Regions from separate parts of the Janthinobacterium glycogeni genome, predicted to be linked through region 3. Evidence: predicted binding sites of a transcription regulator. Region 3 holds the regulator's gene; each other region holds the start of a gene.
The links. Region 3 encodes FNR, which switches genes on or off when oxygen is low (the NO sensors DNR and NnrR bind a similar motif). Its sites were predicted from a motif close to TTGATNNNNATCAA; they were not measured.
Positions count from the first base shown of each region.

Region 1 (10,505 bases), on a different contig from region 3:
CGCCAGGCCCGCCTGGGCATCGAGTTGCGCATACGTGATGCGGCGCGCGCCGTCGATCAGGGCGGTCTGCTGCGGGCAGCGGCGCGCCGTCGCTTCCAGCAGGTCGGCCAGCACTTCCTCGCGCAGCAAATCCGGTCGCGGCGGGCCGTACAGGATGTCGGCGTGGGTGGAAGGGATGCCTGGACTGACTGCGGTGAAATCGTTCATGGATGACGCTTATCTGTAATGCTGTGTGAGGAATCTGACGGGCCGCGCATGGTGCGCGGCACAGTTGATACATTACAGCACGCAAGACATTTCAGCGTTGCAGAACGGGGAATTTTGCGGGACTTTCAATAATTATGTGGCGGCAGGATCAACTGCCATGATTACGGAATGTAAAACGGGGAAACATGGCGCCGATTTGCGCCACCGTGTCCGCCGCCGGATAGCCGTGCAGGGGGCGGCCGGCCAGCGCCGCGTCTGCGCAGCCTTCGGCGCGGAATTGCTGCAGCACGTAGTTGTCGACGCCTTTGGCGGCCAGGGTGGCGGCCAGGGCCAGCAGCTGCTCGTCCGGCAGCAGATCCGGGTGGGTGGTGGTGCGGCATTCGTAGGCGACGCCACTGGCGAGAATGGCGTCCAGGCAGGCGCGCGCGGGGTCGCCGCTGCCGGCCACGCGGGTCACATGTCGATAGTCGGCAAACGGCGCCTTGATGTCGAAACCCACCCAGTCGACCAGGGGCAGCACTTCCTGCAGGCGCTGCGGATAAATGCAGGCCGTGTGCAGGCCGATGCCGAAACCCAGTTCCCTGACGTCCTGCATGGCCCGCGCCAGCGCCGGGTCCATGCACGCCTCGCCGCCGCTGAAGACGACGGCGTCGACCAGGCCCACGCGGCGGCGCAGCCAGGTCAGGACGTCCTGCCACGGCATGGCGCCGTCCGGCGTGCGCGCCTGCAGGTGCGGATTGTGGCAATAGCCGCAACGCCAGGGGCAGCCCTGCACGAACACCACCGCCGCCAGCTTGCCGGGATAGTCGGTGGCGGAAAAGGGCGTCAGGCCGCCCACTTTCAACTCAGCCATGGCAGGCGGGCTGGCCAACCCGGGCGCTCGCTTCCGTAAAATACTGGCGCTCGTGGAATTCGCCCTGCTTGCCGATGTTGAACGAGGCGACGGGGCGGTGGTAGCCCATCACGCGCGTCCAGATTTCGCAGCGCTGGCGTTCGGTGTCGAGCAGGGTGATGGCGGGAGTGAAGTCGGGACGTGCATTCATGGCGTTTCCTCAAGTGATGGAGCAATGTGGGCCTGCTTGCGGGCGATCAGTTCCGCGTCGCAGGTGGGACAGAATTCATGTTTGCCGGCCAGGTAGCCGTGGCGCGGGCAGATGGAAAAGGTGGGCGTGACCGTGATGTAGGGCAGCGAGAAGCGGCTCAGGGCGCGTTTTACCAGCTCGCGGCAGGCGTTCGCATCCGACAGCGCTTCCGTCATGTACAAATGCAGCACCGTGCCGCCCGTGTACTTGCGCTGCAGCGCGTCCTGCAATTCCAGCGCTTCGAACGGGTCGTCCGTGTGGCCGACGGGCAGTTGCGACGAGTTCGTGTAATACGGATTGTCGACGGTGCCGGCCTGCAGGATGGCGGGATAGCGCTTGCGGTCTTCGCGGGCGAAGCGGTATGTCGTGCCTTCGGCCGGCGTCGCTTCCAGGTTGTACATATGGCCCGTCTCTTCCTGGAAGGCCACCATGCGGGCGCGCACGTGGTCGAGCAGGCGCACGGCCAGCGCGTGGCCTTCGGGCGTCGTGATGTCCCAGGCGTCGCCGCTGAAATTGCGGATCATCTCGTTGATGCCGTTCACGCCCAGGGTGGAAAAGTGGTTGCGCAGGGTGCCCAGGTAGCGCTTCGTGTACGGGAACAGGCCTTGCTGCATCAGTTCCTCGATGGTGCGGCGCTTGATTTCCAGGCTGGTCTTGCCCAGTTCCAGCAGGCGGTCCAGGTCGGCCATCAAGGCTGGCTCGTCGCCGCGCCACAAATGGCCCAGGCGCGCGCAGTTGATCGTCACCACGCCCAGGGAGCCCGTCTGCTCGGCGGACCCGAACAGGCCATTGCCCCTTTTCAGCAATTCGCGCAAGTCCAGCTGCAATCGGCAGCACATGGAGCGGATCATGTTCGGCTTGAGTTCCGAATTGATGAAATTCTGGAAGTAGGGCAGGCCGTAGCGTGCCGTCATTTCGAACAGGCGTTCCGCGTTTTCGCTATGCCAGTCGAAATCCTCGGTGATGTTATAGGTGGGGATGGGGAAGGTGAAGACGCGGCCCTTGGCGTCGCCCGCCATCATGATCTCGATGTAGGCGCGGTTGATCATGTCCATTTCCGCCTGCAGCTCGCCATAGCTGAAGTCCATTTCCTGGCCGGCGATGACGGGAATCTGCTCGCGCAGATCGTCCGGACAGACCCAGTCGAAGGTGAGGTTGGTGAACGGCGTCTGCGTGCCCCAGCGCGACGGCACGTTGAGGTTGAAGATCAGCTCCTGCATGTACTGGCGCACGTCTTCGTAGCGCAGGCCGTCCTTGCGGATGTAGGGCGCCATGTAGGTGTCGAAGGAACTGAACGCCTGCGCGCCGGCCCATTCGTTTTGCAGGGTGCCGAGAAAATTGACGATCTGGCCGATGGCGCTCGACATGTGTTTCGGCGGGCCCGATTCGATCTTGCCCGGCACGCCGTTCAAGCCTTCATGCAGCAGGGTGCGCAGCGACCAGCCGGCGCAATAGCCGGCCAGCATGTCGAGATCGTGGATGTGCAGCGCCGCCTCGCGGTGCGCCGCGCCCACTTCCGGCGGATACACCTGGTCCAGCCAGTAGTTGGCGATGACCTTGCCCGACACATTGAGTATCAGGCCGCCCAGCGAGTAACCCTGGTTGGCGTTGGCGTTGACACGCCAGTCGCGCCGGTCCAGGTATTCATTGATGGACGCGGCGACATCGACCTGGCCGCGTGTGGGGGAAACTGCATTTGTCGTCATGAAACCTCCAATAAACACAACATGCGGTGTTTTTATGGAGATTAATCACTAAATATAGTGGCGTCAAAGGGCGCGTGCAGTTGCGTGACGAATCCTTGATGCAGGTGAAAAATACACCTCAGCCGCCTTTGTTCCAGCGCGTTTCGCGCAGGATCAGCCAGCTCGCGCAAAAGAACGCGGCGCCGCAGGCGGCGACGCTGGCGACGGAGGCGGGCAGCACGTGCGCCCAGATTTCCAGCGGCGAGAAGGTACTCCAGCTGGCGACGCGCGCGTCGAAGGTGACGTAGTTCGCCAGCAGCCAGTAGACGGCCAGCAGGCCCGTGCAGATGGCGGCCTGACGCAGCAGCGGCATCTTGCGGCGCGCAAACACGGCCAGCAGGAACAGCAGCAGCACGCCCGGATACGCGCCCAGCACTTCCGGCGACAGCACGGAGATGGTCCCTGCGTCATAGCCATCGGCCGGACCGGCCCACTGCACCTGCAGCGCGGTGAGGAACAGGGTGAGCAGGAAAATCAGCAGCGGTTTGCGGGTCATGGCGGTCAATCGAAGAGGGAGAAAAGGGAGGCATTTTACAGCCAGGTCAAGCAAGTTGAACGCGCGCCAGCCATGCACGCATTCCTTCACCTGCGTCAAGGACTGGGCCGTATGGGCGGGGCTATAGTCTGCACCCTGAGCCGATACAGGACTGTGAACATCATGATGCTTGAATCAACCACCGCCACCCGCGTGGCCGGACCGCTGGAACTGGTCTGCCCCGCCGGCAGCCTGCCCGCCTTGAAAGCGGCCATCGACAATGGCGCCGACACCGTGTACCTGGGCTTTCGCGACGCCACGAATGCGCGCAATTTCGCCGGCCTCAATTTCGACGAGAAGGCCATCGCCGAGGGCGTCCGCTACGCCCACCAATATGGACGCAAGGTGCTGCTGGCGCTGAATACATATCCGCAGCCGCACAACTGGGCCGTGTGGCGCAGCGCCATCGACCGCGCCGCGCAAGCCGGCATCGACGCCATGATCGTGGCCGATCCGGGCCTGATGGCGTATGCGAGCGAGCATCACCCGCAACTGCGCCTGCACCTGTCCGTGCAAGGCTCGGCCACCAACTATGAAGCGATCAATTTTTACCAAGAACACTTCGGCATCGCCCGCGCCGTGCTGCCGCGCGTGCTGTCGATGGCGCAGGTCGAGCAATTGATCGCCAAGACGGACGTCGAGATCGAGGTCTTCGGCTTCGGCAGCCTGTGCGTGATGGTCGAAGGACGCTGCGCGCTGTCGTCGTATGCGACGGGCGAGGCGCCGAACACGCACGGCGTGTGCTCGCCGGCGAAATCCGTGCGCTGGCTGGAAACGCCGAACGGTCTCGAATCGCGCCTGAACGGCGTGCTGATCGACCGCTACGCACCGGGCGAAAACGCCAGCTATCCGACCCTGTGCAAGGGGCGCTTCGAAGTCAACGACGAAGAGTATTACGCCATCGAGGAGCCGGCCAGCCTGAACACGCTGGCGCTGCTGCCGCAGCTGATCGCCATGGGCGTGCGCGCCGTGAAGATCGAAGGGCGCCAGCGCAGTCCTGCCTATGTCGCGCAGGTGACGCGCGTGTGGCGCGAAGCGATCGACGCCTGCCGCGAAGGCAATACGCGCTACGCCGTCAAGCCGGGCTGGATGGCGGCCATGGACAAGCTGGCCGAAGGCCAGCAGCACACACTGGGTGCGTACCACAGATCTTGGAAATAAAGGATGAACATGCTGAAGCTTTCATTGGGCCCCTTGCTGTACTACTGGCCGCGCGCCACCGTCTTCGAGTTTTACCAGCAGATCGCCGGCACCGCCGTCGATATCGTGTACCTGGGCGAAACCGTCTGCTCGCGCCGGCATGAGCTGCGCCTGGCCGACTGGCTCGATATTGCCGACATGCTGGCCGCCGCCGGCAAGGAAGTGGTGCTGTCGACGCAGGCGCTGATCGAGGCGGGCGCCGAACTGGCCACCCTGCGCCGCATCACGGGCAATGGCCGCTACGGCGTCGAGGCCAACGACATGGGCGCCGTGCATTGCATGGAAAAGGGCGCATCCTTCGTCGCCGGTCCCCATTTGAACCTGTTCAATGGCCCCAGCCTGCAGCTGCTGGCGCGCCTCGGCGCGCGGCGCTGGGTGATGCCGCTGGAAATGGGGCAGACGGCGCTGGCCGAGATGCAGCGCCAGAAACCGGAAGGGCTGGAGACGGAAGTGTTTGCCTACGGCCGCATGCCGCTGGCGTTTTCCGCGCGCTGCTTCACGGCGCGCAACCGCAACCTGCCGAAGGACGACTGCGGCTACAGCTGCCTGGAAGAGCCGGACGGCCTGCTGCTGCGCACGCGCGACGAAGTGCCCTTCCTCGTCCTGAATGGCACGCAGACGCAGTCGGCGCTCGTCTACAACCTGGTGCGCGAACTCGACGCCATGCGCGACATGGGCGTGTCGGTGGCGCGCATCAGTCCGCAGGCCATGCATACGGAACAGGTGATCGCCATCTTCGACCGCGCCCGCCGGGGGCAGGTCAGCGGCATCGGCGCCCAGGCCCAGCTGGCGGCATGCCAGCCGGCCGGCGCCTGCGACGGTTATTGGCACGGCCAGCCCGGCATGGAACAGCACGCCGCCCATTGAACGCATCGAAAGGAAGCACCATGCAAGATCAAATGGAACGATTGCCCGTCCCGGCCAAGCCACCCATGAGTAAACCCGCCGTGTCGTACCGGCTGCCCGAACCGCTGGCCGAATTGCTGTCCAAGCTGCCGCCGTATCCCGCCTCCTGGCTGTTCGTGCAAGGCTTGAACCGCCTGCTGGCGCCGCAATTGCCCGACGACGTGCGTTGCAGCCTGGAGGGGCGCAGCCTGCGCCTGCGCTTGCTGGACGCGGGTATCGCTTTCGATTTCGAGTGGCAGGGCACGGTTTTCGTGGCCGAACGCTATGTCGACGTGCCGGACCTGTGCATTGCCGCCAGCGTGCATGACTTGATGCTGCTGGCGCGGCGCCAGGAAGATCCGGATACCCTGTTCTTCAGCCGCCGTTTGAGCCTGGAAGGCGATACGGAGCTGGGCTTGCTGTTCAAGAATACGCTCGACGCCATCGAATTGCCGCCGTTCGACTTGCAGGCGCTGGGACCGCGCCGCGTGCTGGCGCATTTGCGCGACCGGGGCGCGCGGGGAGGCTGAGCGGAAAAGGGGAGGGGGCGGCGCTCAGTGGCGGCAGTGGCCGCAGGCGCCGCTGCACGAGGCCAGCTGTTCTTCATCGGTCGCCTCGCCCATGAAGCCGGCGTCATTGACGGCGGCCAGCAAGCGTTCCTGCGTGGCCAGGCGTTCGTCAAATTGCACCGTGGCGCCGTGGCGCGCCAGCGAGACGCAGACGGTGGCCACGCCCGTGACGGCCTCAAGTGCGCCCGTCAATCTGTCGGCGCAGCCTTCGTGATCCATTCCAATAATATTCAAGCGCGCTGTCTGCATGTGGTCCTCTTGTTTTTCAGATAAAAAAACAGCGTAGGCGAGGGGCGCGCATGCCGTCCAGAGCAGCACGCAAGATTTATTTTCTATTTACGGTTTTATTGATCTGGATTAATTCGCACCCCTCCACTCCCGCCTGAATTGCTGTTGTTTTGTACACAGTTTCCATAATCCAGTCGACAAGCGTGCCCTGCTGCGCGATACTGTCATTCTGATAAGAACGCTGATGAAAGCGCTGGAAAGGAGGGGCCATGCAGCGCCGCCCCCTGCTCATGCTTGCCGGTCTGTGGCCGTTGGGCGCTGCCGCCGGCACGCCGCTGCCGCTCGTGTATCCGCGCCACCAGGCGCTCGATGATCCGCAGCAAGGTTATGTGACGGCCTTGCTGCAAATGGCGCTGGCCCGGTCGGGCCAGGCATATGCCTTGCGCCGCTCCGAACTGCGCATGGTGCAGACGCGTGCCATGCAGGAAATCGCCATGGCGTCGGGCAGCGTCGATGTCGTCTGGGCCATGACGAGCCAGGCGCGCGAAACGCAATTGCTGCCGGTGCGCATACCCATCGACCGCGGCCTGATCGGCTGGCGCGTGGCCCTGATCCATGCCCGCCGGCCGCAGCTGCTGCGCGGCGTGCGCAGCATCGCCGCCCTGGCGCGGCTGTCTGCCGGCCAGATGCGCGACTGGCCCGACTGCGCCATCCTGCAGGCGAACGGCTTGCGTCTCGATACCTCGAGCACCTACGAAGGCCTGTTCCAGCAACTGGCGGCGGGGCGCATCGACTACTTTCCCCGCTCCGTGATCGAGGCCCAAAGCGAGCTGGCCAGTCACGCGCAATTGCCGCTGGCGCTCGACGCCCATCTGGTCATCCGCTACCCGGCCGCGCTGTACTTTTTTGTCGGCAAGCACCGGCCGGAACTGGCGCGCCACATTGAAACAGGACTGGAAACCATGCTGGCCGATGGCAGTTTTGCGCAGCTGTTCCAACGCCATTTCGGCCGTCTTGCGCAGGGCCTGAACCTGTCCCGTCGGCACGTGCTGGAACTGGCCAATCCCGACTTGCCGGAGGAGACGCCGTTGGCCCGCAAGACACTTTGGTATCGTCCAAAACATTACTAATAGTTTTATTGACCAGTGTCAAACCACCGCTCCAATCGTGCGCAGGATGTTTGACGAAACGCAAGACGAGTTCAACAGAACACCTGTTGACACTTATAAAATTTTCGCCGAACATAATTCCATCTTGCAACACTTTCCCAGCGAAAGCCGCCATGATGGCTGTCGCGTGGCAACCATGCGTCCGTTCAACAGCAAGCTGCCGCCAGCCGCTGAACGCTGTGTTCCCTTGTAACCATCCGTTATCTTTTCGAAGGTTTGCCCATGCTCGAGTCGATCACGTCGGTATTGCACCAGGTGCCGGAACTGGCCTTGTTCCTGGCACTGGCGCTGGGCTACGCGGTAGGGCAGATACGCTTCGGCCCCATCCAGCTCGGCGGCGTGTGCGGCACCCTGATCGCCGCGCTGCTGATCGGCCAGCTGGGCATTACCCTGGACGCCAGCGTCAAGAACGTTTTCTTCATGTTGTTCATCTTTGCCCTCGGCTACGCGGGCGGTCCCCAGTTCTTTGCCAACCTCAATGCCAAGGGCTTGCGCCTCGGGCTGCTGTGCCTGATCGAAGTGGTGGTGGTGCTCGCGCTGGTGCTGCTGGCCACGCGGTTCCTGGGCCTGGACCAGGGCACGGCGGCCGGCATGATGGCGGGCGCGGCGACGGAATCGGCCGTCGTCGGCACGGCCACGGATGCGATCTCGAAGCTGGCGCTGCCGGCGGCCCGCATCGCCGAGCTGCAAGCCAATGTGGTCACCGCGTATTCCATCACGTACATCTTCGGCCTGATCGCCATCGTCATCGCCACCAGCCAGATTTTTCCGCTGTTGTTGCGCGTCAACCTGCGCGAGGAAGCGGACAAGTTATGGGAAAAAATGGGCGGCGCGCAGGCGGGCGCCGACGATTTGCAGGCGACGCCGGAAATGGTCGGCCGCGCTTACCGCATCAGCCGGGGCGCGGGACGCCGCCTCGATGCCTTGCAGCATATTTTTGCGGGCCGCGCCAGCATCACGCGCGTGCGCCGGCATGGCAAGGTCTTGCCTTTGGAACCGGCACTGCGCCTGCGCAATAACGACGAAGTGCTGGTGATCGGCCACCGTCCCGCGCTGGTGGCGGCCGAAGCCATCCTGGGCGAGGAATTTGCCGATACGACGGGCTTGAACATGGCCGTCTCCGCCGTCGAAGTGGTGCTGCAGCAAGCCGCGCTCGTGGGCCAGCCCTTGCGCCAGCTGGCCTTGCCCACCGGCGTGCATGTGGCGGCCGTCATCCGGGGCGAGCACAGCATGCCGCCGCTGCCCGACCTGGCCCTGCAGCGCGATGACGTGCTGCGCCTATACGGCACGACGGAAGGCCGCGAACTGAACACGGCGCTGTCGGCCATCGGCAAGCGCGTGCCCACGGGCGACCGCAGCAATATCGTCTACGCCAGCATCGGCATCGTGCTCGGCGTGTATATCGGCGGCTTTACCGCCAAGCTGGGCGGCATACCGTTTTCGCTGGGCACGGGCGGCGGCGCCTTGCTGACGGGACTCGTGTTCGGCTGGTACCAGGCGAGAAAGCCGGGCATGCCGGGCATCCACCCTAGTGCGCTCGACATGATGAAGGATATCGGCCTGGCCACCTTCATCGCCTGCGTGGGCCTGGCGTCGGGACCGCAAGCGATCGAGCTGGTGCGCCAGTACGGCTTGTCGCTGCCGCTGATGGGCGTCCTGATCGCCGTCATCCCCGCCTCGCTGTCGTTGCTGGTGGGTCACTTTTTCCTCAAGCTGGACGCGCCCGTGCTGCTGGGCGCCATCGCCGGCCAGCAGTGCAGCACGCCAGCCTTGTCGGCCGTGCAGAACGCGGCCGGCAATTCCACGCCCTTGCTGGGCTACACGATCACGTATGCGATCTCGAACGTGGTGCTGCCCTTGCTGGGGCCGCTCATCGTGGCCCTGGCCGGCTCGGTCCACGCATGAGCAGCTTGCAAGAGCACAGGCAGTAAAGAATTCCTTCAACACGAAAGGCGGTCCGCATGGAATGGTTGCATGAGTTATTCAAGAAGTCGCCCGAAATTGCCTTGTTTCTCTCCCTGGCAGTGGGCTACTACATCGGCAAGATCAAGTTCGGCTCGTTCCAGCTGGGCGGGGTCGCCGGTTCACTGCTGGTGGCGGTCCTCGTCAGCCAGGTAGGCGTGGCCATCGATCCCGGCGTCAAGTCGGTATTGTTCGCCCTGTTCATTTACGCGGTCGGCTATGAAAGCGGACCGCAATTCTTCAATTCGCTGGGGCGCCAGTCCGTGCGCGAAATCATCCTGGCCGTCGTGCTGGCCGTGACGGCGCTGCTGACGGTGGTCATCATGGCCAAGGTCTTTGGCCTGGACAAGGGCCTGGCGGCCGGCGTGGCGGCGGGCGGCTTGACGCAGTCGGCCATCATCGGCACGGCCGGCGATGCGATCACCAAGCTGGGCCTGGCGGCCGACGAGGTGGCGCGCCTGCAGGGCAACGTGGCCGTCGGCTATGCCGTCACCTATGTGTTCGGCTCGTTTGGCGCCATCATCGTCTGCGTCAACATCTTGCCTAAACTCATGGGACGCACCATCCGCGAAGATGCGATCAAGGCGGAAACGGCGCTGCAGGCGGGCGTGCAGGTGCTGGGACCTGGGCAGACGCCGGCCGCGCCCGACCTGATCGGCCGCATCTACGACGTGGGCCCTGGCGCCGGGCGCTCCGTCGAGGAAATCGAAAGCGCTCATCCGAACACGGCCATCACCATCGAGCGCGTGAAACGCAATGGCCAGATCATCGACGTCAGCCCGGACCTGGTGCTGGCGGCCGATGATATCGTCCTGCTGGTGGGCCGCCGCGAAGCCATGCTCAGCGTGTCTTCCCAGCTGGGCAAGGAATTGCTTGCCGTCGAAGGCATGGAACTGGTAATGCAGCGCCGCGACATGGTGCTG
Region 1 covers NZ_JBNYXP010000004.1:456,346-466,850, forward strand. Annotated here, with positions in the region: gene ACQ4W4_RS12975 (Pls/PosA family non-ribosomal peptide synthetase) at 1-207, opposite strand, end outside; gene ACQ4W4_RS12980 (anaerobic ribonucleoside-triphosphate reductase activating protein) at 356-1,060, opposite strand; gene nrdD (anaerobic ribonucleoside-triphosphate reductase) at 1,053-1,250, opposite strand; gene ACQ4W4_RS12990 (ribonucleoside triphosphate reductase) at 1,247-2,995, opposite strand; gene ACQ4W4_RS12995 (hypothetical protein) at 3,114-3,530, opposite strand; gene ubiU (ubiquinone anaerobic biosynthesis protein UbiU) at 3,693-4,730, shown strand; gene ubiV (ubiquinone anaerobic biosynthesis protein UbiV) at 4,740-5,636, shown strand; gene ubiT (ubiquinone anaerobic biosynthesis accessory factor UbiT) at 5,657-6,184, shown strand; gene ACQ4W4_RS13015 (heavy-metal-associated domain-containing protein) at 6,209-6,472, opposite strand; gene ACQ4W4_RS13020 (substrate-binding periplasmic protein) at 6,721-7,581, shown strand; gene aspT (aspartate-alanine antiporter) at 7,843-9,525, shown strand; gene aspT (aspartate-alanine antiporter) at 9,582-10,505, shown strand, end outside.
Region 1: the regulator FNR is predicted to act here: its motif matches at 3,616-3,629, upstream of ubiU (ubiquinone anaerobic biosynthesis protein UbiU).

Region 2 (10,505 bases), on a different contig from region 3:
GCACCACCGCCATCGGCAGCGCCAGCGCGGCGCCCGAGGTCGACACGAGCATGGTCGGCACGATCGACAGTTCGATCGGCAGGCGGATGGCGAACTTCGTGCCCTTGCCCAGCGTCGACTCGATGTGGATGGCGCCGCGGTTTTTCTCCACGGCCGTTTTCACCACGTCCATGCCCACGCCGCGTCCGGAGACGCTGGACGCCACTTCCTTGGTCGAGAAGCCCGGCAGGAACACCAGCTGGAAGCATTCGTCGTTGCTCAATTGCGCGTTTTCGCTGATCAGGCCCTTTTGCTGGGCCTTGCTGCGCAAGAAGACCGGATCCATGCCCTTGCCGTCATCCTGCAGCACGATCATGACGCTGTTCGCTTCCTGCCATGCTTTGAGCGAAATATACGATTTGGCGGGCTTGCCGGCGGCCAGGCGCGCTTCCGGCGATTCGACGCCATGGTCGAGCGAGTTGCGCAGCATGTGCACGAGCGGATCGTACAGGCTGTCCACGACGACGCGGTCGACTTCCGTCTCCGCGCCTTCGATGGTCAGCTCGACATCCTTGCCCAGGTCTTTCGCCAGCTCGCGCACCAGGCGCGGGAATTTCTGGAACAGGCGGCCGACAGGCTGCATGCGCGTGGCCAGGGTGGCCCGCTGCAGTTCCGTCGAGTAGCGCGAGGCGCGCTCCAGGGTTTCCGCCAGGGTCGCCATCAAGGTGGCGGCCTGGCCTTCGAATTTGAATTGCAACAAGCGCTCGAGCAGCACGGCAGCCTGGTTGGCGGCCTGCACGGATTCGCCCGCCACTTCCAGCAGCGCGTCGAGCTTGACGGCGTCGACGCGGATGCTGTCTTCCTTGACGGGCGCGGCATGGCGCACTTCCGGACGCTCTTCGCGTCGTTCGGCGCCATCCCAGGCCTTGGCGGCTGGCTTGGCGGCAGCAGCGGCAGCAGCAGGCGCGGCGGCCACGGCGGCAGGCGCAGCGGCGACGGACGCCGGTGCGGCAGCGATCCGGCTAGCGGCCGGCACGACGGCGTTGTACATGCCTTCCCAGTCCAGGCCATCGGCGCTGGCGGTGGCAACGGCGGCGACAGGCGCCACGGCAACGACTTCGGCAACCTCGGCAACGGGCGCAGCCGCTTCCGCCACCACGGCGGCGGGCGCAGGCGCATCCATGCCCTTGCCTTCGATGGCGTTCGTCAGGATGTGTTCCAGCTCTTCCGGCATGGCCGGCAAGCTTTCCGGCGCGGCCCCGTTGGCCAGTTCCGTCAGTTGATCGGCCACGAAACCGGACGCTTGCAGCGCCGCCTCGATGGCGATGGGGGTGACCGGCGCGGCGCCCGTGCGCAAGGCGTCGAACAGGTTTTCCGTCAGATGGCAGGCCGCCACCAGCGCGGGCAAGCCCATGAAGCCGGCGCCGCCCTTGATCGTGTGGAAGGAACGAAACACAGCATTCAGTGTTTCCTTGTTGTCAGGATCGCGCTCGAGGCGCAACAAGTGCTCTTCAACATTAACCGCAAGATCCATCGCCTCAACGACGAAATCCTTGAGCATATCGTCCATTAGAATCCCAAATCCGCAAGAAGGTCGTCTACATTATCCTGGTCCAGCGCCACCGACGGCACGGACGGGCCCTGCATCAGCGGCACCGGCTTTTGCGCCAGTTTCTCGCGCACCTCGGCCGGCGCGTTGTCGCGCAGCAGCTGGGCCAGTTCGTTTTCCACGGTCTTGGTGATGTTGACCACTTTTTTGATCAGCTGGCCCGTGATGTCCTGGAAGTCCTGCGCCATCATGATTTCCAGCAAGCGCGCTTTTTCCGCTTCCGTCGCTTCGGCAACGGCTTGCGCGAACTGGCGCGAGTCGCCGGCCAGGGCCTTGAATTCTTCCAGGCTCAGCTTGCCGTCGAACAGCGCCGTCCAGCGGCCATCCATGTCCTTGGCCTTCTTCGACAGCACATCTTGCGCCGGCATGCCTTCGTCGAGCGTGTTCAAGACCTTGTTGGCGGCCTGTTCGGTCAGGGTGGCGACGTATTCCAGGCGGTCCTGGGCGTCGACGATCTGCGACGACGCTTCCGTCAGCGCCTTGTCGTAACCGAGTTCGCGCAGCGAATCGTGCAGCAGGCGCACGATGCCGCCCAGACGCTCGAACATCGGCTTGTCGGACTGGTCGACGGGATCGGCCGCGTCGCCAGACGCCTCGGCGCTGGCCACAGGCGGCGCTTCCGGCTCGGCGGCTGCCGGCACGGCGGCGCTGGCCGACACCGAGTCGAACAGCGCGTCGAAGTCATCATCCGCAATCACGGCCGGAGCGGGCGCGGCGGCAGGCGCGGGCTGAGCCGTGGCCGCACTTTGCGCAGATACTTCATCAAATAATGCGTCGAAATCATCAGCGGCGTTGGTCATATCCCTGCTTCTCCATAATTTGTCAAAATTCCGCCTGAACTGTGCGTTTTACAGACTGATACCCACAATTTCTCGATTAAGATGATTTGAGGCAATACCGCTGCGATGTTGCGAGTGTAGCAGGGCGCCGCCCTGTTGGTAAATCTCAAAACGCGCTTCCTGGTGCAAAGCTGGCCCACAAGAGCTTTTCCACAAGGAAATATGTGTTCCTGCTGTTGTATTTTGAAATACTACCATTGGCGTGCGTGCAAGACCACGCACAGCAGAAGAAATCCTGCTTCCGGGCGTCTGCGCAACAGCGCCACATGGACATCGTTGCAGCTAAACACGATCTTTCTGCCAATGTTGTCTATACTGAAGATGCAGTTGTATTGATAATTATCAAGTCTTTGCATGAATACAATGCTGCCGCCGCGTCTACAATAAGAGGCGTTGCGCGCGCTCAGTCACCGCCAAAGGACCTGCCATGTATAAGAAAATTCTGATCGCCACGGACGGTTCCACCGTCTCCAACCTGACGGCCTGCGCCGGTGTTGCCTTTGCCGAACAGATGCACGCCGACATCCTTGCCTTGTACGTGGCGCCCGAATACCAGTACCCGGTGTACATCGAAATCATTCCCCCAAGCTATCCCAGCGAGGAGGAGTACCGCATCGCCATGCGCAAGGCCGGCGCCGACCACTGGCAGCCGGTCCTCGACGCGGCCGCCAAGCGTGGCCTGGAAGCGACGGGCCTGACGGCCTTTTCCGACAGCCCGGCGCTGAAGATCGTGGAAGTGGCGCAATTGCAGCATTGCGACCTGATTTTCATGGGTTCGCATGGCCGCAGCGGCTGGGGGCAATTGCTGTTGGGCAGCGTGACCAACAAAGTGCTGTCGCACTCGAAATTGCCCGTGCTCGTGCATAGGCTGATCAAGGAACCCCCGTCGGAATAAGTGGTCACATGACCACCGGGCCGTCGTTGCCGGCATATGAAGAAAAAGGCACAATGCAGCCGCTTCCGTTAAAATGACAACGTTTCTCGTTTCTTAACATTTGAATGTCCGGTGACGGACAGAGCAGATTTCACGCATCCAGATTGCCCGCCTATGATACGTATTGTGATTGCCGACGACCACACCATCATGCGAGAAGGCTTGAAGCGCATCCTTGACGGCGCACCGGACATCGATATCGTGGGCGAAGCCATCGACGGCTTTGAAGTACTCAATCAGGTGCGCCAGGGCGGCTTCGACCTGCTGCAGCTCGACCTGTCAATGCCGGGCCGCAGCGGCGTCGACCTGATCCGGCAAATCCGCAGCGAGGCGCCAAAGCTGGCCATCCTGATCCTCACCATGCACGAGGAAGAACAATATGCGGTGCGCGCCATCCGCGCCGGCGCGCAAGGCTATCTGACCAAGGAAAGCGCTGGCACCCAGCTCGTGGGCGCCATTCACAAGGTGGCGTCGGGACGCCCCTACATCAGCGCCGAGGTGGCCGAGCAGCTCGTGCTCAACATCATGATGCCGAATGAAAGCTTGCTGCACAAACAGCTATCGGACCGCGAGTTCGAAGTCTTTTCCCTGCTGGTGGCGGGCAAGTCGATCACGGAAATCGCCAACAACCTGCACCTGAGCGTGAAAACGGTGAGCACCCACAAGACGCGCATCATGCAAAAAATGGGCATGAGTTCGCTGTCGGAAATGGTGCAGTACGCCGTGGCGCACCGCCTGCTCTCCCCCTTCAAGACGTAAGCCCGGCGGCGCGCGCCCGCGCGTCGACCGTAGGAACAATCCTACTTCACCTACCGCAGCTCCTACTGCCATATTCAGCCACTGCTGATATTAATTGCATATGGTTGTTGGCATACTGAAACCAGTAATCAAGTTGCTGGGAAGTTATTTCATCACACAGCAAGTCGTCAGCGAATTGAGCTTTACCTGTCTGGACGCGCGCCGCCCCTTCCCTGCCCGCCGTCCTGCGCACCCTGTCATTCAACTCTGAACTACCTGTCACCAGGAGATGAACATGCTGTCCACGCAAACGCCCGAAACCCGCGCCGCCGCTCCATCGCTGGCTCCCTCTTCCCCGATGGAAGCAGGGCGCCAGCGCCAGGGGCGGCTATGGTCGAACCTGAAGGAGGTGTGCGATCTGCTGCATATCTCCAGCGCCTGCACCATCGCCGCCGACGAACTGCTGTTCCAGCACGTGCAATTCAAGACGGGCCAGCGCGTGCATACCATCGGCCAGCCGTTCGACACCCTGTACATCGTCAATTCGGGCTTCCTGAAAACCGTGCTCATCGACGAATTCGGCAATGAACAGGTACTGAGCTTTCCCATGAAGGGCGACATGCTGGGCGTCGACGGCATCCACTCGCGCCACTACTCCTCGGAAGCGGTGGCCCTGTCCGACTGCGACCTGATCCTGTTGCCATTCAAGAAGCTGACGGCGCTGGGACGTGTTCACCTGGAACTGGAAAACGTCATGTACGGCGTGATGAGCCGCGAACTCGTGCGCGAACAGGCGATGATCGGCATGCTGGGCGCCTTGAGCGCCGAAGCCCGCGTGGCGCGCTTCCTCGTCTCGCTGGCCGACCGCTTCGCGCAGATGGGCTATTCGAGCAAGCTGTTCAACCTGCGCATGACGCGCCACGAAATCGGCAGCTACCTGGGCCTGACCCTGGAAACGGTGAGCCGCACCCTCTCCGCCTTCAATGAAATCGGCCTGATCACGGTGGACCAGCGCACCATCGGCATCAAGGACCCGGACGCCCTGAAAACCCTGCGCCGCCTGCCGCCCTCGCGCTCGCGCGCCAAGCAGCTGGCTGCCGCCAAGCTCAAGGCCGACACCACCGCGGCCGCCACCGCCTCGGCGCAATTGCTGGCCACGATTTAACGCCATCCCGATTTCTTCCAGCTTGGCACAGGCTTGACCCGACCAAGGCGCGCACCGCCTTGCCGGGTCTTTTTTGCTGCCGCTCGCCTTCCACGCCGCGCCAGTGGCCGCCTTCGCGCAGCGCCATTCTCCACGTTGCCATCCCATCGCAAAAAAGCGCGGATTGCGTACAAATAAGCCTTGCTTTTCGGGCCACATTCAACAATAATGCAAATACGAATCATTCTCAACTGAGATAAAGAAAGCCCAACATGCAAAGCTCAAAACCAGCCTTGATCCAGGATGCCGCTACCGCCCACGTCCGTCCTCCCGTCAGCATGGCCCAGCCGGCGCGCCGCATCACCAGCGAAGCGCTGCTGCAGCAGGGCCGCGAAGTGGAGATTGAGCACAGCGGCAAGATCTATCGCCTGCGCGTCACCCAATTGAACAAGCTGATCCTGACTGCCTGAAGCAGCACGGCAGCCAGTCACCACACTCGCCAGCCAGTCGCGCCCCGTGCGCGCAGCCAGCCAAACCACCGCACAGGAGTGTTTGATGGCGAACGAACGACCTTCCCCGATGTTTCCTTCTCCGCAAGGCCAACAGCCTGAATTGCTGCTGTCGGCCGTGCTGCACCTGATGTCGCACTACCATGCGGGCAGTCCCTGCGAGAAACTGGCCGCAGTCATCGAACGCCATCTGCAAGCGCTGGCCGGCTCGCCCGGCCTCGGCCCCGTGCTGCAAGCAACTTGCCAGCAACTGTCGCAGCAATGGGCCGCCCTGGTGGCGCTGCACCGCCCCGCGCCGCCGAAGACCACCTTGCTCGAGCGCCTGGCGCGCATGCTGAGCGCCAGGCGTCCTGCCTCGCCGCTGCCGCAATAATCTCTCTTCCACTACTGCCCCACCGCCCAACAGGATATCGCCATGTGTGACAAAGACCAGTCCCTGCCCGTCATCAGCAATTGCGCCCACGCCGACACGGAAACGGCCGCGCTCGCTTCGCGCCGCCGCCGGCTGTGGGAACTGTCGCATACCTGCCATTGCCCGCTGGTCGGCGTGGGCTTGCCATTGGGCTACCTGCGCAAACTGGTGGGCAAGATGACGGGCGGGCGCGTGCTGGCCGACGACTACGAAGTGCACGTGGGCGCCGTGACGGAATGCGGCGCGCGCAACCGCCTGTCCGAAGCGCTGCAAAAAGAACTCGAACGCCGCTACGCTCCCGTGATCCTGCGCTTTCGCGGCGCCAAGACCACGGAGCAGGTAGCGCAACTGTGGCGCACGGCCGTCGCCAACGGCGACGTGTCGGGCGCCTTCTGGGCCGGCCTGACGCACCCGCGCTGCGACGCCGAGCTGGAAGAGCAGATGTGCCGCGACTTGCACATGATCCAGCACCAGGCCGGCGCCTGCGTGCGCGCCGACATGGGCAAATTTACAGCCTTGCAGGAAGAAAACGCGCGCCTGACCCACGAACTGGCCAAGCTGCAACAGCGCAGCCAGGCCGCACTGACGGAAAAAACGGGCGAACTGGAACGCCAGGAAGCCGTGCTGCTGCGCACGCGGGCCGAATCGATCGGCAAGGATAGCGTGATCGACGGCTTGCGCGCGGAACTGGCGCAATTGCAGGCGGCCGTCCCGGCGCTGGAATCGCGCACGCGCCTGGTCGAACGCCTGGCGCAAATGGATGAGCGCGAAAAGGAACTGCGCCAGCAAATCGCGGAATTGAAACAGGCCCAGCCGCGCCCAGCCGCCGCCGTGCCGCCACCGGCGCCCAAGCTGGAAGTGCCGACCGGCGGCAAGCTGAAAATGCCGATCCGCCTCGTCGATCAAAGCGTCCTGTGCGTGGGCGGGCGCAGCGGCAATGTCGCCACCTACCGCGCCCTGATCGAGCGGGTCGGTGCACAGTTCGCCCACCACGACGGCGGCCTGGAAGACAATGCCAACCTGCTCGACTCGAGCCTGGCGGCGGCCGATCTGGTGATTTGCCAGACGGGCTGCATCAGCCACAGCGCCTACTGGCGCGTGAAGGATTACTGCAAGCGCACCGGCAAGCGCTGCGTCTTCATCGACAACCCCAGCATCTCCAGCCTGGCGCGCGGCTTGCAGGAAGTAAGCGAAGAAATGGACACGGCGCCGCCGGCCGCAGTCCAGCCATAAGCAGTCCCTGCAGCATTAATATACGTCGCGCCGGTAGCGCCCTTCGGCCGCCAGCGCGTCGAGCGCGGGCCGGCCCAGCATTTCCTGCAGTGCCTGGTCGACGCCGCCCGCCATGCCGGCCAGGCTGCCGCAGATGTAGATGGCCGCGCCCTGCTCCAGCCACAGCCTGACTTCATCGGCATTGCCGCGCAAGCGGTCCTGCACATAGGTGCGCTCCGCCTGGTCGCGCGAAAACGCCAGGTCCAGGCGCGGCAAGTCGCCGCTGGCGTGCCAGCGTTCAATTTCTTCGCGATAATGAAAATCGTGGGCCAGGTTGCGTTCGCCAAAGATCAGCCAGTTGCGCCGCTGGCCCGCCAGCACGCGGCTCTTCAGGTGCCCGCGCAAGCCGGCGATGCCGCTGCCGTTACCGATCAAAATCAGAGGCCGCTGGGCATTGTCTTCCAGGCGGAAGCGTTTATGCTGGCGCAGGCGCAGCTGCACCAGATCGCCGACGGCCGCCTGCGCCGTCAGCCAGCCGGAAGCCAGGCCCAGGCTGCCGTCGGGATGCGCATGCTGGCGTACCAGCAAGTGCACGCCGCCATCGCGCGGAATCGAAGCGATCGAATATTCGCGCGGCTGCGAGGGGTCGGCGGGCGCGGTCACCTGCACCAGATCGCCCGACTGCCAGTCAGGCAAGGCGCCCGCCACGGGCGCCAGTTCCACATGATAGATGGCGCCGCCGGCGCTGCCGGGATTGAGCAGCTGCCGGTGCGTCAATCGCCAGTCGCCAAACGCGGGCGCGCTCCAGTCGGGCGCGTCGCTGGTGCCGGCCAGGTGGCTCAGGTGCTGGAACCAGTGCTCGACGGCGGCGCTGGCGCTGCGGTCGACTTCGATGCGCTCGAACAGGCGCGAAGCGCCCTGCGCCGCCAGCCAGGCATCGAGCGCGCGGCCAAAACCGCAGAACTGGCCATAACTGCGGTCGCCCAGGGCCAGCACCGCGTAATGCAATTGCGGCAGCGCCAGCTCGCCCGTCATCAGGCGGCCCATGAAGGCGGCCGCATTGTCGGGCGCATCGCCCTCGCCATACGTGCTGACCAGGAACAAGGCCCGTTCGGCTTGTTGCAGATCAATGGCCGTGACATCGGCCAGCGCGCACAGGCGCACGGGGATGCCGGCCAGTTGCAGGCTCTGCGCCGTTTGCGTGGCCAGTTCTTCGGCATTGCCCGTCTGGCTCGCATACGCCACCAGCCAGGCGGGACTGTTGGCCAGCGCCGCCTTGGCGGCGTCGGACGCGCGGCGCTTGGCGCGCGCGCGCAGCCAGGGCGCCAGGCACACGCCCGCGTAGCTGAGGGACAGGGCGGCCAGCAAGGCCAGCCGCGTCGTATCGTGCGTAAAAATCATGGAATTAATCGTTCATTCGTCGAGCATGGCCAGCATGTGGCTGCTCAGCGTTTCGTGGTAGCCAAGGCCGTCGCGCCGCAGGAAGCGCGCGGCCAGGCCCTGCTCTTCGGCCAGCGCCATGCCGGCCTCGACACCAAGCACCGTCAGGGCCGTCGACCAGGCGTCGGCCGCCATGCATTGCTCATGCACGACGGTGACGGAAGCGAGTTGATTGGCGATCGGCATGCCGCTGCGCGGATCGACGGTGTGTGAGAAACGCACTGTGCCATCGTCGAAGAAACGCCGGTAGTCGCCCGACGTCGCCACGGACAAGCCGTGCAGCGCCAGCAGCATTTCCGGCGGTTGCTGTGCATTCTCGGCACTATCGGCGGCGCCATCGACCTGTTCCAGCATCACCCACCATGGCTGGCCGTCGGGCTTGCTGCCGGCGCCGCGCAGCTCGCCACCCACTTCGACCAGGTAATGGCCGATGCCCTGGCTGTCCAGGTAGCGGGCGAGCCGGTCCACGCCGTAGCCCTTGGCGATGGCCGATAAATCGAGCTGCAAGCCGCCCGGCTGGCGCGCGCGGCGGGCCGGCAAATCCAGCTCCAGGCGGCGGCGCTGGCGCTGCGCCAGCAACAGGGCGACGGTATCGTGCCTGGGGGGAAGAAAACCGGGCTCATCGTAGCGATGGCGAGGGCCGAAGCCCCACAGATTGACGAGCGCGCCCGCGCACGGGTCGTAGGCGCCGCCGGACGCCTGCGACACGTGCATGGCAAAGCCCAGCACCTCGCAAAACGCGGCGGGCAGGCTGTGCCAGCTGCCGGGCTCGGCCCGGTTGAAACGGCCCAGGTCCGAGTCCTCGTCCCAATGGCTCATTTGCGCCACGACCAGGTCCAGCTGCTGCTGCAAGCCCTGCTGCAGGTCGGCGCTGCCGGCGCGTCCCGGCATGGCGGACTCGAGCAGGCGCACCGACCAGCTGGTGCCCATGGTCAAGCCGCGCACATCCCGGATCGCGGCGCCGGGCGGCGCGACCTGATCGGAAATATGCTGCGGCAGCAGGACCCGGCGCATCGATGCTCTCGTTCGCGAAGCTGCCGCCGCTTACTGCGGCAGCACTTCCACGGTGGCCGCGTACGTCATGCGGCGCTCGGGCATGGCTGGCGGCTGGCCGGCCACGGCCGGAGCGGCCGCTGGCCAGGTGCTGCTCAGGTAATACATGCCGGCCGCCGGCACGGTGAACGTGATCTCGCCCTTGGCATCGGTGCTCTGGCGGATTTCACCGAGCACGCCACGGTAGCGCACGCCGCCTGGCACCAGGCTGAAGGCCTGGTTCGCGGCCGGCTTGCCGTCGACCAGGAAGCGCCACGTGGCTTTTTCGCCCGCGCGCAAGTCGTTCGGATGGGTCACGGGCACGAATTCCAGGCCCACGCCCGTCGGCTTGAATACTTCCGTGCTGGTTTCGCCATTGCTGAAGAAAGTTTCCAGACGGCTTGCCGTGCGCGTGATTTTCAATTCTTGCGCATCGGCCGGCACGTCCTTCTTGAAGGTTTCCTCGTTGCCGCGGAAACGCTTTTGCTCGCCGTTGAGCTTGTAGCTGGCCATCACATTCTGCGACACGATGGCAGCTTTATAGGTGCCCGGCTTTTCCATCTTCACATCGAACACGCTGCGCAGACGGCCCGTCAGCGTATTGGTCGGCGTGACTTTCGCGCCATCCGGGCCGCTCACTTGCAGCGCGTCCAGACG
Region 2 covers NZ_JBNYXP010000001.1:739,206-749,710, forward strand. Annotated here, with positions in the region: gene ACQ4W4_RS03420 (chemotaxis protein CheA) at 1-1,549, opposite strand, end outside; gene ACQ4W4_RS03425 (protein phosphatase CheZ) at 1,549-2,388, opposite strand; gene ACQ4W4_RS03430 (universal stress protein) at 2,855-3,322, shown strand; gene ACQ4W4_RS03435 (response regulator transcription factor) at 3,476-4,120, shown strand; gene ACQ4W4_RS03440 (Crp/Fnr family transcriptional regulator) at 4,458-5,264, shown strand; gene hemP (hemin uptake protein HemP) at 5,516-5,713, shown strand; gene ACQ4W4_RS03450 (hypothetical protein) at 5,799-6,125, shown strand; gene ACQ4W4_RS03455 (DUF2325 domain-containing protein) at 6,168-7,397, shown strand; gene ACQ4W4_RS03460 (sulfite reductase subunit alpha) at 7,413-8,777, opposite strand; gene ACQ4W4_RS03465 (FAD:protein FMN transferase) at 8,790-9,830, opposite strand; gene ACQ4W4_RS03470 (DUF4198 domain-containing protein) at 9,861-10,505, opposite strand, start outside.
Region 2: the regulator FNR is predicted to act here: its motif matches at 2,760-2,773, upstream of ACQ4W4_RS03430 (universal stress protein).

Region 3 (10,505 bases):
GATCGTCCCCCTGTTCTTCCAGAAGAGCACGACGGAACCGGTCGCCGGCCTGAAGCCGTATTCGCCGCTGCGCCTGGCGGGCCGCGACATTTACGTGCGCGAAGGCTGCTACAACTGCCACTCGCAGATGGTGCGTCCGCTGCGCGCGGAAACGGAACGCTATGGCCACTACTCGGTCGCCGGCGAGTTCGTCTACGACCGTCCGTTCCAGTGGGGTTCCAAGCGCACGGGGCCGGACCTGGCCCGCGTGGGCGCCCGCTACAGCGACGAATGGCACCGCACGCACTTGAACAACCCGCGCGACGTGGTGCCCGAGTCGAACATGCCGGCCTACCCATGGCTGGCGAAGACCAAGCTGGTGCCTGACGACATCATGCCGAAGATGCGCGCCCTGAAACGCCTGGGCCAGCCGTACAGCGACGAAGAGATCGCCGCCGGCCCCGCGCAGCTGCAGGACAAGACGGAAGAAGACGCCCTGGTCGCCTATCTGCAAGGCCTCGGTACATTAATCAAAACAAGGAATTAGCATGGCAATCGAAAACCTGTTTGACAGCGCCAGCAGCGTCATGACGGTGGTTTCCTTTACGACGTTCGTGGGCATCCTGTGGTGGACGTTCAGCCGCAGCAACAGCGACTTCGACGCGGCGGCACGCCTGCCGTTCGCCGACGACGCACTGGACTATCCGGCCGAGGCCGAGATGAACCTGGCGAAGGAGCATAACCATGGCTGACTTTACCAATGGCTTCTGGAATATCTACATCGTCGTGCTGTCCCTGCTGGGCATCATCGGCTGCGGCGTGCTGCTGTACTCGCAGTCGAAAGTGAAAGTGGCCGCCGGCGCCCCCGCCGACGGCACCACGGGCCACGTGTGGGACGAGGACTTGAAGGAACTCAACACGCCAATGCCGCGCTGGTGGATGTGGCTGTTCTACATCACCATCGTCTTCGCGCTGGCCTACCTGTTCCTGTATCCGGGCCTGGGCACCTACGCCGGCAGCCTGGGCTGGAAATCGACGGGCCAGTACGAGGAAGAGCTGAAGAAGGCGGAAGCCGACTACGGCCCCCTGTTCAACAAGTACCTGAGCCAGGATATCAAGACGGTAGCTGCCGATCCGCAGGCGCAAGCCATCGGCCAGCGCCTGTTCCTGACCTACTGCGCGCAATGCCACGGTTCGGATGCGCGCGGCAACAAGGGCTTCCCCAACCTGACCGACAAGGACTGGCTGTATGGCGGCGATCCCGACATCATCAAGACCACCATCATGCACGGCCGCAATGGGCAGATGCCGCCGATGGGCGCCGCGCTGGGTTCCGAAAAGGATGTCGAGAACGTGGCCCATTACGTGCTGAGCCTGTCCGGTTCCACGTCGGACCCCGTCAAGTCCGTGCTGGGCAAGGCCAAGTTCGGCGCCTGCATGGCCTGTCACGGCGCCGACGCGAAGGGCAACCAGATGCTCGGTGCGCCTAACCTGACGGACAAGATCTGGCTGTACGGCGGCAGCGCTGATACCATCATGGAAACCGTGCGCAAGGGTCGCAACAACACCATGCCGGCCTTCAGCGACTTCCTCGGCGAATCCAAGGTACACGTGCTGTCGGCGTATGTCTGGAGCCTGTCGAATCCCCAGACGCCCGTGAAATGATGTAATGGAACCTCAAGTCATCAAGATGTATGCGGCCCGCGAGCAAATCTACCCTCGCGAGGCCAAAGGACGCTACGCTACCTGGCGATGGGTATGCGTATGGCTTACCCAGCTCGCGTTCTACGGCTTGCCGTGGTTGACCTGGAATGGCAGGCAAGCCCTGCTGTTCGATTTGACCACGCGCAAGTTCTACATTTTCGGCGTCGTGCTGTGGCCCCAGGATTTCATCTATCTGGCGGCCCTGCTGATCATCTGTGCGTATTTGTTGTTCCTCGTCACGGCCATTGCCGGGCGGGTGTGGTGCGGGTTCTCTTGCCCGCAAACGGTATACACGGAAATCTTCCTGTGGGTCGAACGCCGCATCGAGGGCACGCGCAGCGCGCGCATGGCCCTCGACAAGCAGGGCCCCTCCGTGCGCAAGGCGTTCAAGAAGACGGCCAAGCACCTGGTATGGGGCGCCATCGCCCTGTGGACGGGCTTTACCTTTGTCGGCTACTTCACGCCGATCAAGGAACTGGCGCGCGAGGTGACCACCCTCAATTTCGGTCCCTGGGAATGGTTCTGGGTCTTGTTCTACAGCCTGGCAACCTACGGCAACGCGGGCTGGCTGCGCGAGCAGGTGTGCAAATACATGTGCCCCTACGCGCGCTTCCAGAGCGCCATGTTCGACCAGGACACCCTGATCATCACCTACGATGCCAAGCGCGGCGAACCACGCGGCGCCATGAGCAAGAAGGCCGGCAACAACGACAAGCTGGGCGACTGCATCGATTGCACCTTGTGCGTACAGGTGTGTCCGACCGGTATCGATATCCGCAACGGCCTGCAGTATGAATGCATCGGCTGCGCCGCCTGCGTCGATGCCTGCAACAGCGTGATGGACAAGGTCGAGCGGCCACGGGGGCTGATACGCTACAGCACCGACCATGCGATGGAAAACAACTTCAATTCGAAGCAGATCCGCCAGCGCGCCATGCGCCCGCGCGTGCTGATCTACACGTCCATCCTGGCCCTGATCATCATCGCCGTGTGTACTTCGCTGGCGCTGCGCACGCCGCTGAAAATGGACGTGATCCGCGACCGCGGTTCGATGGGACGCGAAGTGGAAGACGGCATGATCGAAAACGTCTATCGTCTGCAGATCATGAACACCTCCGAGCAAAGCCAGCATTTCAAAATCAGCGCTTCCGGCTTGCCGGGCCTGACCTTGCTGACGCGCGAAGAAGTGACCTTGCAGCCGACGGAAACGCTGGGCTGGCCGATCCGCCTGCGCGTGCCGCACGGCGTCGGCGAAAAGGGCTCGAACAAGATTGCGATCGAATTGCACTCGCTGGACGACCCGTCGCTGCATGTGCGTGAAAGCGCGGTCTTCATCGTGCCACGTTAACAAGGAAAGGCGGACGGGGACCGGCTGCCCTCGCCGCCACGAAGTTGCAGGAAGGTCAGTCCCCGCATGGGGACTGGCCGTTTACACAGGAGAAATACCATGTCCGACAGTCTGAAACTGCAACCTCCCGTTGCACCGTGGTACAAGCATCGCTGGCCATGGCTGCTGATGATCGGTCCCGGCCTGTCCGTGGTCGTCGGCAGCTTCATGGGCTATATCGCGTTTACGCAGCCCGACGCGCTGGTGGTGGGCGACTATTACAAGCAGGGCAAGGCGATCAACCAGGATTTGAAGCGCGACACGATCGCCAGCGACCTGGCCATGGATACGACCCTGTCATATGACGTCGCTGCAGCGCGCCTCAGCGGTTCCGTGCACAGCTTCGGCAAGGCGTACCAGAAGCCTTTGCTGCTGCACCTGGCGCATGCGACCCTGCCGGAAAAGGATATCAAGCTGCTGGTGCAGCCCGATGCGGCCGGCAATTTTTCCGTGGCGCTGCCGATGCTCGAGCGCAGCCGCTGGCAGGTGCTGGTGGAAAACGACAAACGCGAGTGGCGCCTGTCGGGCATCTGGACCTGGCCGCTGCAACGCAGCATCGCGCTGCATGCCGATGAGGAACTATAACGTACAGTGCCGGGAAAACCGTAGCGAGCGGCAGTGATTTGTGGCTGAGAAGCACAGCTGTGCTATGCACGGGGGCGCCGAGCCAGCGAGCATCGCAGGCCGCAAAGCGCGACGCGCAGTAGGTTTTGACGGTGCTGTTATTTGCAGACGTCCGTGCCGGCCGTAATAGCCTTCAACTTGGCCGGCTGCAGGATCTCGATCTCGCGGTTGGAGACGCGCAGCCAGCCTTCCTTCTTGAATTTCGACAATAAACGGCTGACGCTTTCGATGGTCAGGCCCAGGTAGTTGCCGATTTCCTCGCGCGACATGCGCAGTTGAAATTTGCTGGCCGAATAGCCGCGCGCTTCATAGCGCGACGCCAGGTTGACGATAAAGGCGGCAAAACGCTGCGTCGCCTGCATGTTGCCCAGCAACAGCATGACACTTTGCTCGCGTGTGATTTCCTGGCTCATCATGCGATGGAAATGGCGCAGCAGGGTCGGCATATTGCCCAGCAATTGTTCCAGGCTGGAAAACGGGATTTCACACACTTCGCTGTCTTCCAGCGCCACCGCATTACAGTGGTGGCGGTCGGCGCTGATGGCGTCCATGCCCAGCAGTTCGCCGGCCATCTGGAAACCCGTCACCTGCTCTTCGCCGCCAGGATTGATCTGGTAGGTCTTGAAGTGCCCCAGGCGGATCGCATACAGATTCTGGAACGAGTCGCCGATGCGGAACAGCGAAGCGCCGCGCACGATCTTGCGCCGGCGGCCGATGATCTGGTCGAGCCTGTCCATGTCGCCCACATCGAGGCCCATCGGCAGGCACAATTGATGCATGCTGCAGGTCGAGCATCGCGCACGCAACGCTTCCACGGTCACTGTGGGCAAGGTCGGAGTAAGGAGCGCTTCAGTCATGTCGGTACCTTTTAGAAAATGCAATAAGAAGTTTACTGCATACAGGGTTGCCGTGTGCCAATTTCACCGCAATTTCGGCGAATAAACCACGTCCAGCCTTTAATTATATGGCAACATCGTCAAAAGCCCATGCGGAGAGGGCAATTTGCGTGGCGGCGCTTGCTAAGCTGGGGTATTGATAGGAAAATTCCTGACAGCATTATCTGCCGCCTGTGCCGCCCGGTACTGAAAAGGAAATCATGAAGCCTCTCGGCATCAAAGCAAAAGTCGCGCTGGCCACCAGCCTGACCTCGATCGCCATGATCGCGCTGGTCACCATGATCCAGGTGCAGCACATGCGCGCCGACTTCACCCGGGTACTGCTGAGTCAGCAGTCGTCGCTGATCACCCGCACCGCCGCCGAACTCGACGACAAGCTGGCCATGCTGCTGCAGATCGTCACCCTGACGGCCCGGCAGCAGCCGCCGGAACTGATCGCCCAGCCCGCCCAATTGCGCGACTACTATTCGCGCCGCTCGATGCTGGTGCTGTTCGACGACGTGCTGGTGCTCGACGCGCACGGCGCCGTCGTGGCCGACATGCCGGAAGTGGCGGGGCGCGCCGGCATCAACGTCGCCGAGCGCGAGTATTTCCAGACCGTGCTGCGCACGCGCCAGCCCATGATCACCGAGCCGATGCTGGGCAAATCGAGCGGCATGCCCATCGTGCAGATGGCCGCGCCCGTGCTGGCCGCCGATGGCCAGGTGGCCGGCGTGGTGATCGGCGTGCTGCGCCTGTACAAGGACAACCTGCTGGGACGCCTGCGCTCGGAAAAGATCGGCAAGAGCGGCTATTATTTCATCCTCACGCGCGGCGCCGTGCCGCGCTACGTGCTGCATCCCGATACCAGCCGCTTGCTGCAGCCGCGCCAGCCGAACGCCAACCTGACGACCACGCAGCTGCTGAAGATGGATGGCGAAGGCAGCATGGTCAGCACCAACAGCCGCGGCATCACGGCCGTCAACAGCTTCAAGCGCCTGAAATCGGTGAACTGGCTGCTGGCCGCCTCGCTGCCCCTCGACGACGCCTTCGAACCGTTCGACGGCGTGCTGTACCGTCTGGTGCTGTGGAGCATACTCGCCTCGCTGCTGGCCGCAGCCGTGCTGGGCTGGGTCACCGTGCGCCTGCTCTCGCCGCTGGTGCGCCTGCGCGACACCCTGCAGGCGCTGCGCACCAGCGGCAGCCGCTTCACGCCCGTACCGGTGCTGCAGCGCGACGAAATCGGCGAACTGACGGAAGCGTTCAACGGCCTGATGGGCGAACGCGACCGCCTGCAGCAGGAACTCGAAGCGCGCGCGGCGGAGCTGGAGCAGGAGCGCGACCGGGCCGAGGCGGCCAACCGCGCGAAGAGCGATTTCGTGGCCAACATGAGCCATGAAATCCGCACGCCCCTCAATGCCGTGCTGGGCATGGTGTATTTGCTGGGCAATACCAAGCTCGACACGGAACAGCGCAAATATCTGACCATGGTGCGCGTGGCGGGCCAGTCGCTGCTGGGCATCCTCAACGACGTGCTCGATTATTCGAAGATCGAGGCACGCCGCATGGAATTGTCGCCCGTCGAATTCGACCTCGACGAGGTCATGAACACGCTGGCCACGACGATGACCATGAATGCGGGCGAAAAGGAACTGGAACTGGCCATCGCCGTCGAGCCCGACGTGCCGCGCCGCCTCGTGGGCGACGCCCAGCGGCTGCAGCAAATTCTCGTCAACCTGGCCGGCAACGCCATCAAGTTCACCGAGAGCGGCGAAGTGGTGGTGGCCGTCAGCCTGGCCGAGAAAGACAACCGCCGCGCCTGGCTGCGCTTCGAAGTGCGCGACACGGGCATCGGCATGACGGAGTTGCAGCAACAGCAGTTGTTTGCCGCGTTTTCACAGGGCGACCAGAGCATCACGCGGCGCTTCGGCGGCACGGGCCTGGGCCTGGCCATCAGCAAACAGCTGATCCACATGATGGGCGGCGACATCGCCGTCGCCAGCAGCGAAGGCAAGGGCAGCCGCTTCTGGTTCAGCGTGCCCTTCGACATGCTGGCGCAGCCGGCCGAAACGCGGCGCACGCCCGCCCTGGGCCAGCTGCGCCTGCTGGTGGCCGACGACAACCGCACCACGCGCGAACTGATCGTCAAGCTGATCGAGGCGTGGGGCTGGCTGGCCGACGAAGTGGACTCCGGCTTTGCCGCCATCGAACTGTACCGCGAGCGCCTGGCGCAGCAGCAGCCCTACGACGTGGTGCTGGCCGACTGGCACATGCCCGTCATGGACGGCCTGGCCACGGCCAAGGCCATCCGCCAGGCGGCCAGCGGCCAGCGCCAGCCCATCGTGGTAATGGTCAACGCCTTCGCCCGCAACCACCTGGAAGAAATTTCCAGCGCGGCCGAGGCCGACGTCGTGCTGATGAAGCCGATCACGGGCTCGAGCCTGTTCGATGCCCTGCACCAGGCGCTGATTACCAAAAACGACGGCGGCGAGCAGCACATGCTGCAGCGGCCGCTGGGCACGGAACTGGCCGGCGTGCATTTCCTGCTGGTGGAAGACAATCATTTGAACCAGGCCGTGGCGCGCGGCATCCTCGAACACATGGGCGCCACGCTGGACGTGGTGGGTGACGGCTTGCAAGCGGTGGAACGGCTGCGCACGGAAGCGCTGCGCTACGATATCGTGCTGATGGACATGCAGATGCCCGTCATGGACGGTTTCAGCGCCACCCACATCATCCGCACGGAACTACGCTTGAGCCTGCCTGTGATCGCCATGACGGCCGGCGTGCTGGCGTCCGAGCGCGAGCGCTGCATGACGGCCGGCATCAGCGATTTCATCGCCAAGCCCGTGGTGGTGGAAGAGATGATGGAAGTCATCCTGCGCCACCTGCCCAGGCGCCCGCCGGTGCAGACGGCCGGACCGGTGCCCGTCGCCGATGAAGAAATTTTTTCCATGGCGCCGCTGATGCGCGTGATGGGGCGCGATGCGAAAGGGCGCGGCGTGCTGCGGCGCATGGTCGAAGACGCGCTGAACAAGGGCATGACGCCCATGCGCGACGCCGAAACGGCCTTGCAGGCAGGCCGCCACAGCGACGTGGCGCGCATCCTGCACAGCGTGCGCGGCTCCGTCGGCACCCTGGGCACGAAACGCCTGATCCGCACCGCGTTCGCCACCGAGGAAGCCATCGATGCGGGCCGTCTGGACGAAGTGCCGGCACTGCTGGCGCAGACGGCGCAGGAACTGGAACAGGCGCTGGCGGCGGCGGCCGATTGGTTGTCGCGGTTGAAGGATTAGGCCTGCAACGTAAAGCTGGGGTCAGACCCGCCGGGTCTGACCCCGGAACTTTGCTCAGCGTCGCCGTTTACGCCGGCACGCCCAGGATCACGCTGGACGCCTTGAAAATCGCCGTCACATTGCTGCCAGGCTCAATGCCCAGCTCGGTGCAGCTCTGGTTCGTGATGATGGCGGCGATGGTGCCGCCGCGCGGCAGGTCCAGCACCACTTCCGTGTTGACGGCGCCCGTCTGCACGCGCGTCACAAGCCCGGCCAGCTGGTTGCGTGCGGAAAAGCGCGCCCCTGCGCTGTCCGCCACGAGGATGATGGACGAGGCCTTGATCAGCGCAAACGCTTCCGCGCCCGGCACCAGGCCCAGGCTGGCGCTGCTGCCCTGCGTGACGATGGCCACGATGTGCTGGCCGCCCGGCAATTCCAGCGTGACTTCATCGTTGACGGCGCCCTGTTTCAGTTCGGCCACCTTGCCCAGGAATTGATTGCGCGCCGTGGTTTTCATGGCCATTCTCCGTATGAGTAAAAGATCGTCGGCGATGCCTTCGGCCTGGCTGCCCAACTGGCGCAGATAGCGCGCATGCTCGCGCTCGATGATGCGGAAATTGTCGACCAGCTGGCGTCCCCGTGGCGTCAGCCGCGTGCCGCCGCCGCCCTTGCCGCCCGTCAGGCGCTCGACCAGCGGTTCGCCGGCCAGGTTGTTCATCGCGTCGATGGCGTCCCAGGCCGCCTTGTAGCTCATCTTCACAAGCTTGGCCGCCTGCGTGATGGAGCCGCATTCGGCGATGGCGCCCAGCAATTCCACCCGGCCGGCACCGCCCAGGTGCTCGCCGCCCACCGTCATCCATACCGAGCCTTGCAGGCCGATTTCCGCTGCCGCTGATTTATCCAATGCGTTCACCCAATGCCATGTGTTCTTCCCTGTTATCGATCTGTCCGTCACGCAAGTACAGCACATGCTCGCCCAGGATGCGCGCATCTTCCGGATCGTGTGTGATCAGGATCATGGGCACGTCCAGGCGCTGCTGCCACTGGCTCAGTTCCAGCCGCATTTTGACACGCAGGGCCGGATCGAGAGCGGCAAACGGCTCGTCGAGCAGCAGCGCAGCCGGTTCGGCCACGAGCGCCCTCGCCAGCGCCACCCGCTGGCGCTGGCCTCCGGACAACTCGTCGGGATACTGGTGCGCCAGTTCCTGCAAGTGGAAGGCGTCGAGCCAATGCTCGATCTTCTGCAATTTTTCGCGCGCGCGCGGGTTGAACCAGCCGCGGCTCAGGCCAAAGCCCACGTTCTGGCGCACCGTCAGGTGCGGGAACAGCGCGTAATCCTGGAACAGGTAGGCGACATTGCGCTGCTGCGGCGGCAGGTTGATGCCGGCGGCCGCATCGAACAGAGTGCGGCCGTTCAAGCGGATATGGCCAGAGTCAGGCGTGAAGAGTCCGGCGATGGCTTTGAGGGTCATGCTCTTGCCGGCGCCGGACGGGCCATACATGGCGATGCGCTGGCTGCCGGAGGTGCATTGCACCTGCAGGTCGAAACGGCGTTTGCCGGAGCGCAAGGTGGCGCGGATGTCGAGGTCGAGTTGCATGGGCGTCATCATAGGCTCATTTGTGCGCGATGCGCCCGGGCGCCAGGCGGCCCGCCGACAACAGCACCACGATGCAGACGAGGGAGGTGATCAGCACCAGCGTGTTGGCGACGTCGTCCTGGCCCGCCTGCACGGCTTCATACACGGCCACCGACAGGGTCTGCGTCTTGCCGGGAATGCTGCCGGCCACCATCAGGGTGGCGCCGAACTCGCCCAGCGCGCGCACGAATCCCAGCAGCACGCCGGCCAGGATGCCACGCCACGCCAGCGGTAACGTGACGCGGAAAAAGATGGCCAGCTCCGGGATGCCCAGCACGCGGGCCGCCTGCTCCAGCTGGCCGTCGACGGCCTCGAAGGCGGCGCGCGCCGGCTTGAAGACGAGGGGAAAGGCGACCACGGTGGACGCGATCACGGCGCCCTGCCACGTAAAGATGAGGTTGATGCCGAAGTTGTCCTGCAGCCAGATGCCCAGGGTGCCGCGCCGGCCCAGCAGCACCAGCAGGTAATAGCCGAGCACGGTGGGCGGCATCACCATCGGCAGGGTCAGGAGGGCGTCGAGCAGCTCGCGCCCGGGAAAACGCGTGCGCGCCAGCAGATAGCCCGTGCCGATGCCGAGCAACAAATTGAGCGCCGTGGCCCATGCCGCCACTTTCAGCGACAGGGCCAGCGCGGTCCAGGCGATATCCATGTGCAGTCGTTTTACTTTATGGCTTTTTAAACCCGTACTTGGCCAGGATGGCTTGCGCCGGCGCCGTCTGCAGGTAGCTGACGAAGCGCTTCGCTTCGGCCGCATTGCCGCTGTCCTTGATGGTGGCGATCGGATACAGCACGGGCGCGTCCAATGGCACGTCCAGCACCACGTTGACCTTGTCTTTCATGATGGCCGCGTCGGTGGCGTAGACAAAACCCGCGTCGACTTCGCCGCGCGCCACGTAGTCGAGCGACTGGCGCACGTTCTGCGTGCCGATGGCTTTGGGTTGCACGGCTTCCCACAATTTCGCCTTCTTCAGCGCGCCTTCGGAGTAACGGCCGACGGGCACGCTGGCCGGGTTGGCGATGGCCA
Region 3 covers NZ_JBNYXP010000006.1:371,959-382,463, reverse strand. Annotated here, with positions in the region: gene ccoO (cytochrome-c oxidase, cbb3-type subunit II) at 1-526, shown strand, start outside; gene ACQ4W4_RS16845 (cbb3-type cytochrome oxidase subunit 3) at 528-731, shown strand; gene ccoP (cytochrome-c oxidase, cbb3-type subunit III) at 724-1,644, shown strand; gene ccoG (cytochrome c oxidase accessory protein CcoG) at 1,649-3,031, shown strand; gene ACQ4W4_RS16830 (FixH family protein) at 3,131-3,655, shown strand; gene fnr (fumarate/nitrate reduction transcriptional regulator Fnr) at 3,793-4,551, opposite strand; gene ACQ4W4_RS16820 (response regulator) at 4,791-7,865, shown strand; gene ACQ4W4_RS16815 (TOBE domain-containing protein) at 7,933-8,700, opposite strand; gene ACQ4W4_RS16810 (sulfate/molybdate ABC transporter ATP-binding protein) at 8,741-9,442, opposite strand; gene modB (molybdate ABC transporter permease subunit) at 9,459-10,130, opposite strand; gene modA (molybdate ABC transporter substrate-binding protein) at 10,147-10,505, opposite strand, start outside.